DNA from 3 places in the Streptomyces griseochromogenes genome. Region 3 is predicted to be linked to each of the others. Evidence: riboswitches for the same ligand, from Rfam matches in the RefSeq annotation. Region 3 holds a riboswitch; each other region holds the start of a gene.
What was found. A riboswitch is a leader RNA that binds a small molecule or an ion and turns the genes downstream of it on or off. The one in region 3 is predicted to bind cyclic di-AMP.

Region 1 (4,586 bases), 530 kb from region 3:
GGTCGGTCATGCGCAGACGCCGGTCGGGTGCCTCGGAGAGGTTGGCCAGGACGGAGTAGAACAGGTGGGGCATGCCGGCTTCCTGCTGGAGCTGTCGGTCGATCGCGTCCTCCAGTAGCTGGGAGGCGGCGATGTAGGCGCGCCAGGCGCGCTGCTCCTCGGGGGTGAGCCAGCGGGTCGTCATGCCGCCAGTGTAAGTTTGTTTCAAACTTGAACCAAGACCGCGACCGCTCGCCAGGGAGACCGCGCCGATGCCGTACCCGTACGTCCTGCTCTCCGCCGCCGTCTCCCTCGACGGCTGCCTGGACGACACCGGTCCCGAACGACTCCTGCTCTCCAGCCCGGCCGACTTCGACCGGGTCGACGAGGTACGGGCCTCGGTCGACGCCATCCTGATCGGCGCCGGCACCATCCGCGCCGACAACCCGCGCCTGCTGGTGAACTCCCCCGAGCGCCGCGCGGCCCGCACGGCCGAGGGCAGGCCCGCGTACCCGCTGAAGGTCACCGTCACCGCCACCGGCGACCTGGACCCGGCCGCGAACTTCTGGCACACGGGCGGCGAGAAGCTCGTGTACACGACGGGCGAGGGCGCCGAGCGGGCGTCCCGCGTCCTCGGCCGGACCGCCGACGTGGTCTCCCTCGGCCCCGGCCTCGACTGGCGCGCCCTGCTGGCACACCTGCACGACGTGCGCGGCGTACGGCGCCTGATGGTCGAGGGCGGCGGAACCGTCCACACCCAGCTCCTCCAGCAGGGGCTCGCCGACGAGCTCCAGCTCGTCCTCGCCCCCCTGTTCGTCGGCGACCCGGCGGCACCGCGTCTGTTCGGCCCGGGGGCGTACCAGGGCGGCCGGCTCCGGCTCATCGAGACCCGCCGGATCGAGGACGTCGTGCTGATGCGCTACGAGCCCACCGCGCCGGGCGCCGGCCCGGTGGCCGCCGCCGACCACCACTGGCTGCGCACCGCCTGCGACCTGGCCGCCCTGTGCCCTCCCTCCGGGACGGCGTTCAGCGTCGGCGCGGTGGTGGTCGCCGCCGACGGCACGGAGCTGGCGCGCGGCCACTCGCGCGAAGGGGGTGATCCCGTGGTGCACGCGGAGGAGGCGGCCCTCGCGAAGATCGACCCCGCCGACCCGCGCCTGCCCGGCGCGACCGTCTACAGCAGCCTGGAGCCCTGCTCCCGCCGCGCCTCCCGCCCCGCGCCGTGTGCCGAGCTGATCCTGCGGGCGGGGGTCGGCCGGGTGGTCACGGCCTGGCGGGAGCCGGACACGTTCGTCGCGGCGGCCGACGGGAGCGGGGTGCTGCTGACCGCGGGCGTGGACGTCGTACTGCTGCCGGAACACGAGGGCCGGGCGAAGGCGCCGAACGCGCACCTGCTGCCCTGAACGGAGCCTCACGGAAACCCGTGTGCATCGTGTCCTGCGGATGACGTATGCTTGAGACACAACGACGCGGGGTGGAGCAGCTCGGTAGCTCGCTGGGCTCATAACCCAGAGGTCGCAGGTTCAAATCCTGTCCCCGCTACTGAAGGCTCAGGGCCGGAATCCAGCAATGGATTCCGGCCCTGAGTGTTTGCCCGGCCATCCTCACCCACGGTGACCGGACGGAAGCCCTCCGCATAACATCTGAGTCACCATCAAAACCGCTGTGACTCCTGAACGTCGGCCAACTCGCCCGATTTCCGCCGGTCGTGACGTGTACGTCCGCCCTGAATTCCGTTAATGATCAAGCCGAACGGCTTGGAATCTGGCCTCGGGGTCTATTAACGTTCGATAACGCAGCGCGGTCGTCCCAGCCGTCACCCGAGGCGGCTCCGTGCGCACGCGCCGAATCCCGTGAGGGAACCGGGGAACCACCACCTTGGGGTGAATCGCGCGGATGCCGTCGTGAACCGCTTGAATCCACGACCGGTATACGCGCGTAGGAGACCTTCCTGCTCCGAACCCGTCAGCTAACCCGGTAGGCGGAGGAAGGAAAGGAGTACGCCCGCGTGGCGTCCAACCGGCCTGCCCCAGAAGCCCCGTTCATGCCGGCTCAGCGTGAGTCCGAGACCTTCGGCTACGGCGACTACCGCACCGACGAGGGCCCCTGGGAGGAGTGGAACCCCACCGAGGAGTCCATCCGCCCGGTACGCGGCCGGCACCGCGTCGCCAAGCAGCGCGGCGGACTCGCCCGCAGCTCCACCGTCCTCGGCGTCGGTGTCATAGCCGCCGTCGGCGCGGGCGGCATGGCCAGCGCCCACACCGGCAAGCCGCCGGTGTCCCTCTCGATGCCGGACCTGGGCTCCGTCGGCTCCCTGTTCGACGACGGCTCCTCCGCCTCCGACGCTCCCAAGGCCGCGCTCAGCAACGTCGGTGTGACCTCCGCCGACAGCGACCAGGACGGCAACGCCGGCGAGGCCCTGCGCAACCGGATCATGGCGCAGGCCGAGCAGCAGCAGAGCAAGGCCGACAGCAAGGCCACCGCGGCCGCCCTGGCCACCGCCGAGAAGCAGGCCGCCGACGCGGCCGCCAAGGCGCAGAAGGCGGCCGCCGCCAAGGCCGCCGACGCCAAGGAGAAGGCCGAGGCCGCCGCGAAGAAGAAGGCCGAGGAAGAGCGCCTGGCCGAGCTGGCCAAGCAGTACAAGCTGCCGGTCGTCTCGTACACGATCACCGGCACCTTCGGCCAGCCCGGCTCGATGTGGTCCTCCGGCTACCACACCGGCCTCGACTTCGCCGCCCCCACGGGCACCCTCATCAAGGCCATCCACAGCGGCACCATCACCGAGGCGGGCTGGGCCGGCGCCTACGGTTACCGCACCGTCCTCACCCTGGACGACGGCACCGAGCTGTGGTTCTGCCACCAGTCCTCGATCGGCGTCTCCGTCGGCCAGAAGGTCAGCACCGGTGACGTCATCGGCCGCATCGGCGCCACCGGCAACGTCACCGGCCCGCACCTCCACCTGGAGGTCCACCCGAACGGCCAGTCCACCGGCATCGACCCGATGGCGTGGCTGCGGGGCAAGGGCCTCACCCCCTGACGGGTCTCTCGGCACGGGAATGCGGCACCGGCGGCGGAATGTGATCACCCACCGCCGGTGTTGGCATGAAGCATGACTTCTCTGCGCAAACTCGGTTCCTCCGACCTCGAGGTCTTCCCGCTCGCTCTCGGCGGCAACGTCTTCGGCTGGACCGCGGACGACGAGACCTCCTTCGCCGTCCTCGACGCCTACACGGCCGCCGGCGGCAACTTCATCGACACCGCCGACTCCTACTCGGCGTGGATCGAGGGCAACAAGGGCGGAGAGTCCGAGACGATCATCGGTAAGTGGCTCGCGTCCCGCGGCAACCGTTCGGACGTCGTCATCGCGACCAAGGTCAGCCAGCACCCGGATTACCAGGGCCTGTCCGCGGCCAACATCAAGGCGGCCGCCGACGCGTCCCTGCGTCGTCTGGGCACCGACTACATCGACCTCTACTACACCCACTACGACAAGCCCGACGTGCCCGTCGAGGAGATCATCGGCGCCCTCGACGAACTGGTGAGGGCGGGCAAGGTACGGCACATCGCCGCCTCCAACATCGGCGCGGAGCGGCTCGCGGCCTCCCTCGACTTCTCCGAGCGCGAGGGCCTGGCCCGCTATGTGGCCCTCCAGCCCCACTACAACCTCGTCTCCCGTGACACCTACGAGGGCCCGCTGCAGGACCTCGCCGCCCGTGCGGGCGTCGCGGCGGTCCCGTACTACGCCCTGGCCTCCGGGTTCCTCACCGGCAAGTACCGCCCCGGCACGAGGGTCGACAGCGCCCGCGCCGGCTCGGCCGCCAGGCACCTGGAGTCCGAGCGCGGCCAGAAGGTGCTCGCGGCCCTCGACGAGATCGCCACCGCCCACGAGGCCTCCGTGGCCACGGTCGCCCTCGCCTGGCTGGCCGCCCGGCCGACGGTGGCGGCCCCGATCGCCTCGGCCCGGACGGTGGAGCAGCTGCCGGCGCTGCTGGGGGTGGCGGAGCTGCGGCTGACCCAGGAGGAACTGGACCGCTTGACCCAGGCTTCCGCCTGAACCTGCTGTCCGTCGCGACGGCGCACAGACACGACGGACAGACACGACGGCGTGCGCCGGGGGGGGGTCCCCCACGCCCTTGAGGCAGTGGGGGAGGTGCCGAACTCTCCGCAGCCCGGACGGCTACGACCGATACGGGTTGTACGCGGGATGCGGCATCGCCGGATACCCGTACGGCGCCCAGAACACCGGCGCCGGAGCGGATGCCCGTGCCGCGTACTCCAACGCCGGCCGGGCCACCTCCTTCCGCCTCCACAGCTCGGCGAGCAACTCCCGCTCCCGTACGGCGAAGTCGGCCCCGGCCCGCCCGCGCCGGCCCCGCTGCCGCAGGAACGCCAGCGAGGTGGCGTAGGCCTCGTACTGCGCGACGGCCCGGGCCGCGGGCCGCCCCCCGAAGTGCTGCCGGGCGTGGTCCCTGGCCATCCGCCGCGCCCGCATCGACCCGAGCACGAACGGCTCGGCGGGCCCCAGCCACCCGGCGTACACATACGCGGGCAGCTCCTCCCGTACGGTCCGCAGCTCCCGTTGCCGCGTCCAGACCGCCAGCCAGGTC
Region 2 (4,586 bases), 7.5 Mb from region 3:
TCGCCACCATGGACTTCCACCCCCAGCCGCAGCCCGGCGAGGCCAAGCCCTGGGCGTTCCCGGCCCCCGAGCGCGGCACCCTGGACAACGGGCTGACCGTTCTGCGCTGCCACCGCCCCGGCCAGCAGGTCGTCGCCGTCGAGGTGATGCTGGACGCGCCTTTGGACGCCGAGCCGGGAGGTATGGACGGCGTCGCGACGATCATGGCGCGGGCCTTCTCCGAGGGCACCGACAAGCACTCCGCGGAGGAGTTCGCCGCCGAGCTGGAGCGGGCCGGTGCCACGCTCGACGCGCACGCCGACCACCCCGGCGTCCGTATCAGCCTGGAGGTCCCGGTCTCCCGCCTGGCCAAGGGTCTCGGCCTGCTCGCCGACGCGCTGCGCGCGCCCGCGTTCGCCGAGAGCGAGGTCGAGCGGCTGGTCCGCAACCGCCTGGACGAGATCCCGCACGAGCTGGCCAACCCCTCCCGCCGGGCCGCCATGGAACTCTCCAAGGAGCTGTTCCCGGCGACCTCGCGCATGTCGCGCCCGCGCCAGGGCACCGAGGACACGGTCGAGAAGATCGACGCGGCGGCCGTACGCGCCTTCTACGACCGCCATGTGCGGCCCGCCACGGCCACCGTGGTGGTGGTCGGCGACCTCACCGGCACCGACCTGGACGAGCTCCTCGCCGACTCCCTGGGCGCCTGGACCGGCACCCCGGGCCAGCCGCGGCCCGTGCCACCGGTGACGGCCGACGACACCGGCCGCGTCGTCATCGTCGACCGGCCCGGCGCCGTCCAGACGCAGCTGCTCATCGGCCGGATCGGCCCCGACCGGCACGACCGGGTGTGGCCCGCCCAGGTGCTCGGCACGTACTGCCTCGGCGGCACCCTCACCTCCCGCCTGGACCGCGTCCTGCGCGAGGAGAAGGGCTACACCTACGGCGTGCGCGCCTTCGGGCAGGTCCTCCGCTCAGCCTCGGAGGGCACGGGCGCCGCGATGCTCGCCATCAGCGGCTCCGTCGACACCACGAACACCGGTCCCGCGCTCCAGGACCTGTGGACGGTGCTGCGCACCCTCGCGGCCGACGGCCTGACCGACGCCGAGCGCGACGTCGCCGTGCAGAACCTCGTCGGGGTGGCGCCGCTGAAGTACGAGACCGCCGCGGCCGTCGCCGGCACCCTGGCGGACCAGGTCGAGCAGCACCTGCCCGACGACTTCCAGGCGACGCTGTATCAGCAGCTCGCCGCCACCGGCACCGTGGAGGCCACCGCGGCGGTCATCAACGCCTTCCCGGTGGACCGCCTGGTGACCGTCCTCGTCGGTGACGCGGAGCAGATCAAGGCGCCGGTGGAGGCGCTCGGCATCGGCGAAGTCAGCGTCGTGGCGGCCGAGTAGCGACCGGACGGCGCGACGCGCGCGTGGGGGCCCTGACGACCGACGGATCGTCAGGGCCTCTTGCCGTGCATCACCCTTCACCAGATGTCCGAATTGGGCAGAGGCTGCCCGTCTGGCCTGTGGGATGCGCTACAAAAGCCCGGATCCGTTTGAGGATCGAAAGCCGGGCCCTTTAGCGTCTTCCGGGCTGTCCGTCAGGCAGTGCGCCGCGCCCGCGGCACCGGACAGTCATCGCCGAGTCCCCGTACGGCGCGAGCCAGGGGAGCCGGGGACCCAACCGCAGTCCCTGGGGTGAATCGGACGCCCGCGCGCGAGCGAGGGGGTCCGTAGGAGACCTTCCTGCTCCGAACCCGTCAGCTAACCCGGTAGGCGAGAGGGAAGGAAAGGACCAGCCACTTCATGGCGTTCATGTGCGCCACCGGGAAGCATCGCAAGCCCGGCCGGGCCAAGCGCACCACCGCTCAGGCGGCCGGTATCGCGGCCCTCACCAGTACCGGTGTCGTCGGCACCCTCGCGGCCACCCCGGCGCTCGCCGCGGACGACTCCGCCGAGCAGACCGGCCTCACCCCGGTCATCGCCGTGAGCGACACGCTCGCCCACCAGATCGACGAGCAGGCCTCCGCGCAGAAGGAGGCCGCCGAGCAGAAGGCGGCCGAGGAAGCCGCGGCCAAGGAGGCCGCCGCAAAGGTCAGGAAGGACCGCGAGGCGCGGGCGCGCGCCGCCCGCGAGGCCGAGCGCAAGCGCCTGAACGCCTTCGTCGCCCCGATCGCGAACTCGTACGTCTCCACCGGCTACAAGGCCAGCAGCTCCCTGTGGTCCTCCGGCTCCCACACCGGCATCGACTTCCACGCGGCCAGCGGCACGACCGTTCACGCGGTCGGCTCCGGCACCGTCGTCTCCACCGGCTGGGGCGGGGCGTACGGCAACCAGATAGTGATCCGGATGGCGGACGGCATGTACACCCAGTACGGCCATCTGTCGTCCATCGGTGTCACCGTGGGCCAGAAGGTCACCCCGGGCCAGCAGATCGGCCTGTCCGGCGCGACCGGCAACGTCACCGGACCGCATCTGCACTTCGAGGCCCGTACGACCCCCGAGTACGGCTCGGACGTCGACCCCGTCGCCTACCTCCGTGGGCACGGCGTGAACGTCTGACGACCGCACGCACGACATCCGAAAGCCCCGGCTCACACGCCGGGGCTTTCGTCGTTTCTCACCGAGCCCGCATCATCCGCTGTCCAAAAAATATCCATGGATTCCGGCCCGCCGTCGGAAATTCCGGCCGATTGCAATAGAGTCACGGAACACACGTCCATCGTCGACGTTTCACGGGGATTAATGCGGAGGTCGGTCATGCGTATTCCGGCGCACTCGGTATGCACGGCGATCCGGGACGACATCGTCGCGGGTGTCCACGAGCGCGGCGGCCGCCTGACCGAGGAAGTACTGGCCCGCCGCTACGGGGTCTCGCGCGTCCCCGTCCGTGAGGCTCTGCGCACCCTGGAGGCGGAGGGCTTCGTGGTGACCCGCCGGCACGCGGGCGCGTGCGTGGCCGAACCGACCGAGCAGGAGGCCGCGGACCTGCTGGAGATGCGCGTGCTGCTGGAGCCCCTCGGCGCCCTCCGGGCCGCCCAGCGGCGCACCGAGGCCCATCTGAAGGTGCTGCGCGGCCTGGTCAGGCTGGGCCAGGAGCGGGCCAGGCGGGGCAGCAGCGAGGATCTGCGCTCCCTGGGGGGCTGGTTCCACGAGACGCTCGCGCAGGCCTCCGGCAGCCATTCGCTGAGCTCGACGCTCACCCAGCTGCGGCACAAGATCGCCTGGATGTACACGGTGGACGCCCCGGCGAACCCCGTGGAGTCCTGGGCGGAGCACGGCGCCATCGTGGACGCGGTGGCGCGGGGCGACGGCGAGCGCGCGCGGGTGATCGCGTCGCATCACGTCGAGCGTGCGACGGCCGTGCACCGGTTGCGGGCCTCCCTGGGCGGTGGCCGGGTGGAGCGTGTGAGGAACTCGCAACATGCCGTAAACATGCCGAGCCTGCGGCATTAACATGGGCACCGTATACAAAGGGGGGGATATTTGGGTGCCAGGTATTTCCCGTTGCCCCGTTCGCCGAGTTTCGTGCATTCGCGATGGCGCGCCCTTCGCATGCCTGCGATAAACCCGGCGCGCCTGCGATAAACCAGTCCGGTCCCCTGCCGAAAACGCGGAAGCCGCGTCACCCTTCCGGACGACGCGGCTTCACGGCACGGCTCAGACCGTCTCGGGCAGCTCCTCGAGGCCTTCGGCGACCAGCTTGGCCAGACGGTCCAGGGCGGCGTCCGCGCCCTCGGCGTCGGAGGCGAGGACGATCTCCTCGCCACCCTGGGCGCCCAGGCTGAGGACGGCCAGCATGGAGGCCGCGTTGACGGGGCTGCCGTCAGCCTTGGCGATCGTCACCGGGACGCCTGCGGCCGTGGCGGCTCGGACGAAGATGGAGGCGGGTCGGGCATGGAGGCCCTCGGCCCAGCCGACGTTGACGCGGCGCTCAGCCATGTGTTGCTGCCCTTCACTGTTCAGGGTTGTCTAGACCAGTTTCCCATATCGCGAAGCATGCCCGGAGCGGTCCTTCGTCCCGCCCCGAGTGTCGCCGGACCGCGGCCTCGGTCCGGCTTCCGTCCTCCACAGACTGCCTCGCGCCGTTGTCGTACGCGAGCCGTACTCTGGGGCCCATGCAGAGCCCGGCGGACCGGCATGACCGGCACGAGTACCCCGCCCACTGGGAGGCGGACGTGGTGCTGCGCGACGGGGGTACCGCGCGCATCCGGCCCATCACCGTTGATGACGCCGACCGCCTGATCAGCTTCTACGAGCAGGTCTCCGACGAGTCGAAGTACTACCGCTTCTTCGCGCCGTACCCGCGACTGTCCGCCAAGGACGTCCACCGCTTCACGCACCACGACTTCGTGGACCGGGTGGGACTCGCAGCCACCATCGGCGGCGAGTTCATCGCCACCGTACGCTACGACCGCATCGGCGCCGACGGTCTGCCCGCCTCGGCTCCCGCCGACGAGGCCGAGGTCGCCTTCCTGGTCCAGGACGCCCACCAGGGCCGCGGGGTCGCCTCCGCCCTGCTGGAGCACATCGCGGCCGTCGCGCGCGAGCGCGGCATCCGCCGCTTCGCCGCCGAGGTGCTGCCCGCCAACACCAAGATGATCAAGGTGTTCA
Region 3 (4,586 bases):
ACCTGGCGGTTCGCCACCCGGCCGCTCACCATCGGCGGGCAGGACATCGCCGCCGGCGACCCGGTGCTCGTCGTGCTCGCCGCCGCCGACCGGGACCCGGAGCGGTTCGCCGACCCGGACGTGCTGGACCTGTCCCGCCGGGACAACCAGCACCTCGGCTACGGCCACGGCATCCACTACTGCCTGGGCGCCCCCCTCGCCCGGCTGGAGGGCCAGGCCGCTCTCGCCACCCTCCTGACCCGGCTCCCCGATCTGCGGCTCGCGGCCGATCCGGCCGAGCTGCGCTGGCGTGGCGGGCTCATCATGCGCGGCCTGCGCACACTCCCCGTGGAGTTCACGCCCGCCCCCTGAACACACCGGCCGAGGCGAACCGTCCGACGTTCAATACCGTGATCTTCACGTGATCTGCGCGGCATTAACTTGTGACAAGTGATCGTCTGCCTATACGTTCACCCATCAGCGTGGCGCTCCGAGTTCCATCCGCCGCGCGGTCCCCGTTGTCGCACGAAAGGCATCCGCATGCTCTCCGGGAACGGCCGTCACCGTCGCCCCCGTCAGGCCCCGGCCCTCCTCGTCGCGGCCGGAGTGACCGGCTCCGCCATCGCCATCCCGTTGCTCGGTGCCGCGAGCGCCAGTGCGGCGGACGGCACCACATGGGACAAGGTGGCCGAGTGCGAGAGCGGTGGCTCCTGGAGCGCGGACACCGGCAACGGGTACTTCGGCGGCCTGCAGATATCCCAGGACGACTGGGACAAGTACGGCGGCACCGCGTATGCCTCCAGTGCCGACCAGGCGAGCCGTTCGCAGCAGATCGCCGTCGCCGAGAAGATCCTCGACGACCAGGGCACCACCCCCTGGGCCACCTGTGCCCTCCTCTCCGGTCTGACCTCCAACTCCGGCTCCGTGGACGTCGACACGGGCGTCGGCGGTTCCGGCTCGTCGCAGGAAGGCGACTCCCAAGGAGCCGATGGGCCGTCAGAATCTGGAGATAATTCCGACTCGTCCGGACTTCCTGATTCGCCGTCTTCGTCCGACTCGTCCAAGGGTGAGAAGGTCAAGCCGTCCCCGAGTGAGAGCAAGGACACCGGCTCCGAGAAGGGCAAGGAGAAGGGGAAGGAGAGCGGCGAGGGCAAGCGCAAGGGTGCCGATACGCCTAAGTCCGACAAATCCTCTCGTCCTGACCCCGGGAGCGAGCAGGGCAGCGAGTCCCCCACCGCGGACCCCGCAAGGGAAGACTCGGACAATTCCAATCAGACCGGCGGCTCTTGGAGCCTGGTCGACACCGGCGCCCTCAGCAGTGGCGGACGTCACCGTGGTGGCAGTGCGGACGAAACCGCGGCGAACGGTCAGAGTGCCGCTCCGTCCGGCCGTCACGCCTCCCGTGACGCCGGCACCTACACCGTCCGCGAGGGAGACACCCTCTGCTCCATCGCCGACTCCCTTGACGTCGACGGCGGATGGCGCGCGCTCTACGCCGAGAACAAGAAGGCCATCGGCGCCGACGCGAACCAGATCGCTCCCGGTCAGACCCTGGATGTCGGTACGGAAAACGGTGGAAAATAGCGGGAGTTGACGCCCTGCTTCACGGCTAATGTCCGGTTTGGTGAAAGTGTGGGATGAGTCTCAGAAGCCCTGATCGTCTTTGAAATTCCGCCGAGCGCATGTCTACGGTCGAGGCCGCTCGTCACCACGAGCCCCGGCCATCGCAACGCCGAGTCCTGCCAGCGATCGCCCGGGAACAGTCGTCGCGTCATGCGCCGTAGGCAGGAGCGGGGGACCCAAGGTAAGTGCCGGGCCCGGCAGTTGAGGCTGCTGGAACCGGCTGGGGGTGAAGCCGTGCCTCTTCGGGAGGTGCGGCCGGGCAACTCAACCGGCCCGAACCCGACAGCTCACCTCGCAGGCGTCGGTGAGGGGATCGATCCATGCTGTTTTCCGGCAAGGGCAAGCACCGTCGTCCGTCCAAGGCCACCCGGGCCATCGCGCTGGCCGGTGTCACCGGTGCCGTCGTCGCCGCCCCGCTGATGGCGGCCGGCAACGCCTCCGCCGCCACCACCTCGGAGTGGGACGCGGTCGCCCAGTGTGAGTCCGGCGGCAACTGGTCCATCAACACCGGCAACGGCTACTACGGCGGCCTGCAGTTCTCCGCCTCCACCTGGGCCGCGTACGGCGGCACCGCCTACGCCGCGCAGGCCAACCAGGCCACCAAGGCGCAGCAGATCACGGTCGCCGAGAAGGTCCTCGCCGCCCAGGGCAAGGGCGCCTGGCCGGTGTGCGGCACGGGCCTGTCCAGCACCCCGTACAACGGCTCCGCGCCCACCACCACGTCGAAGAGCGCCCCGGCGAAGACCACCGCGCCCAGCACCCGCTCCACCGACACGCAGGCCGCCACCCGCTCCACCGAGCGCACGGCCCCGGCGAAGAGCAAGACCGTCACCACCCCGACCGGCAAGAAGGTCAAGAAGGGCGACGGCGAGTACAAGGTCGTCAAGGGCGACACCCTCAGCTCCATCGCCGAGAAGCACCACGTCAAGGGCGGCTGGCAGAAGCTGTTCGAGCTGAACAAGGACATCGTCGAGGACGCCAACCTCATCTACCCGGGCCAGCAGCTGCACCTGAAGTGACACCTGGTTCCCACCGCAGCCACAGCGCTCTCACAAGGCCGTCCCCCACGCTGAAGGCCTCGTGAGGGTCATCCCCCCCGTCCCCACGGGCTCCCCGTCCCGGCGCGTGTTCCCCCGTACGCGCCGGGACGGGGCTGTTTTCGCTTCCGGCCCCGCCGCTCCCGCCCTGTGTTTCCCCACTGTTCGGCCGGGTCTCATCCGGAAGCCTCTTTGTTTCGCACGAGAACAAAAGGTACCGTCGGCGTGTCCACGGGACGGTCGGTCGGTGGCCGACGCCCCCGGGACGGTTAGGCTCTAGTCGCAAGGCACACCAGCCCCGCACTACCAGCGTCACATCCACGAAGGAGATGCTCGTGCCGTCCATCGACGTCGTCGTAGCCCGGGAAATCCTGGACTCCCGAGGCAACCCCACGGTCGAGGTCGAGGTCGGCCTCGACGACGGCAGCACGGGTCGTGCCGCCGTTCCGTCCGGCGCCTCCACCGGCGCCTTCGAGGCCATCGAGCTGCGCGACGGTGACCCCAACCGCTACCAGGGCAAGGGCGTCGAGAAGGCCGTCCTCGCCGTCATCGAGCAGATCGGCCCGGAGCTGGTCGGCTACGACGCCACCGAGCAGCGCCTGATCGACCAGGCCATGTTCGACCTGGACGCCACCGACAACAAGGGCTCCCTCGGCGCCAACGCCATCCTCGGTGTCTCCCTCGCCGTCGCCCACGCCGCCTCCGAGGCCAGCGACCTCCCGCTCTTCCGCTACCTGGGCGGCCCGAACGCGCACCTGCTGCCGGTGCCGATGATGAACATCCTGAACGGCGGCTCGCACGCCGACTCCAACGTGGACATCCAGGAGTTCATGATCGCCCCGATCGGCGCGGAGTCCTTCTCCGAGGCCCTGCGCTGGGGCACCGAGGTCTACCACACGCTGAAGAAGGTCCTGAAGAACAAGGGCCTGTCCACCGGACTCGGCGACGAGGGCGGCTTCGCCCCGAACCTCGGCTCCAACCGCGAGGCCCTCGACCTCATCCTCGAGGCCGTCAAGGAGGCCGGCTACGCCCCCGGCCAGCAGATCGCCCTCGCGCTCGACGTCGCCGCCTCCGAGTTCTACAAGGACGGCAAGTACCTCTTCGAGGGCAAGGAGCGCTCCGCCGCCGAGATGACGGAGTACTACGAGGAGCTCGTCGCGGCCTACCCGCTCGTCTCCATCGAGGACCCGCTGTTCGAGGACGACTGGGCCGGCTGGAAGGTCATCACCGACAAGCTCGGCGACAAGGTCCAGCTGGTCGGCGACGACCTGTTCGTCACCAACCCGGAGCGCCTGGCCCGCGGCATCGAGGACGGCGCCGCCAACGCGCTGCTCGTGAAGGTGAACCAGATCGGCTCGCTGACCGAGACCCTGGACGCCGTCGAGCTGGCCCAGCGCAGCGGCTTCAAGTGCATGATGTCCCACCGCTCCGGCGAGACCGAGGACGTCACCATCGCCGACCTGGCCGTCGCCACCAACTGCGGCCAGATCAAGACCGGCGCCCCGGCCCGCTCCGAGCGCGTCGCCAAGTACAACCAGCTGCTGCGCATCGAGGAGATCCTCGACGACGCGGCGGTGTACGCCGGCCGCAGCGCGTTTCCCCGCTTCAAGGGCTGACCCAACCTGGCGTAAGGCCTAGCCAGTCGTACGTACGTCCCCGTACTCGGTCCCGTACCGTGTGCGGGGACGTACGCGCGTGGAACGGGAGGCGGGGAACATGGCCGTGAAGGACCGGGACCGGTTCTCCACCGCGACCAGGCTCAGGCTGCTCGGCGAGCAGACGGCGGCCCGGGTCTACCGCTCCCAGACCAAGCGCCAGGCGCGCCGCTCCCGGCTCACCGGCCGCGCCGCCCTGCTCGCCCTGGTGCTGTGCACGCTGATCGTCGCGCTCGCCTACCCGATGCGGCAGTACGTGTCCCAGCGCGCCGAGATCGCCGACCAGCAACGG

Region 1: it holds a riboswitch for cyclic di-AMP, as region 3 does, so the genes downstream of both, AVL59_RS45815 (M23 family metallopeptidase) here and AVL59_RS43270 (transglycosylase family protein) in region 3, are expected to answer to the same signal.
Region 2: it holds a riboswitch for cyclic di-AMP, as region 3 does, so the genes downstream of both, AVL59_RS10405 (M23 family metallopeptidase) here and AVL59_RS43270 (transglycosylase family protein) in region 3, are expected to answer to the same signal.

The regions. Positions count from the first base shown of each region.
Region 1 is NZ_CP016279.1:10,471,949-10,476,534, reverse strand. Features, by position in the region: gene AVL59_RS45830 (MarR family winged helix-turn-helix transcriptional regulator) at 1-184, opposite strand, end outside; gene AVL59_RS45825 (dihydrofolate reductase family protein) at 252-1,382, shown strand; tRNA gene AVL59_RS45820 (tRNA-Met) at 1,448-1,521, shown strand; cyclic di-AMP (ydaO/yuaA leader) riboswitch at 1,812-1,978, shown strand; gene AVL59_RS45815 (M23 family metallopeptidase) at 1,988-3,016, shown strand; gene AVL59_RS45810 (aldo/keto reductase) at 3,089-4,033, shown strand; gene AVL59_RS45805 (PrsW family intramembrane metalloprotease) at 4,157-4,586, opposite strand, start outside.
Region 2 is NZ_CP016279.1:2,415,047-2,419,632, forward strand. Features, by position in the region: gene AVL59_RS10400 (M16 family metallopeptidase) at 1-1,379, shown strand, start outside; cyclic di-AMP (ydaO/yuaA leader) riboswitch at 1,602-1,766, shown strand; gene AVL59_RS10405 (M23 family metallopeptidase) at 1,779-2,534, shown strand; gene AVL59_RS52040 (hypothetical protein) at 2,567-2,734, opposite strand; gene AVL59_RS10410 (GntR family transcriptional regulator) at 2,733-3,428, shown strand; gene AVL59_RS10415 (HPr family phosphocarrier protein) at 3,633-3,914, opposite strand; gene AVL59_RS10420 (bifunctional acetate--CoA ligase family protein/GNAT family N-acetyltransferase) at 4,091-4,586, shown strand, end outside.
Region 3 is NZ_CP016279.1:9,941,353-9,945,938, reverse strand. Features, by position in the region: gene AVL59_RS43280 (cytochrome P450 family protein) at 1-351, shown strand, start outside; gene AVL59_RS43275 (LysM peptidoglycan-binding domain-containing protein) at 520-1,563, shown strand; cyclic di-AMP (ydaO/yuaA leader) riboswitch at 1,746-1,918, shown strand; gene AVL59_RS43270 (transglycosylase family protein) at 1,923-2,621, shown strand; gene eno (phosphopyruvate hydratase) at 2,969-4,255, shown strand; gene AVL59_RS43260 (FtsB family cell division protein) at 4,356-4,586, shown strand, end outside.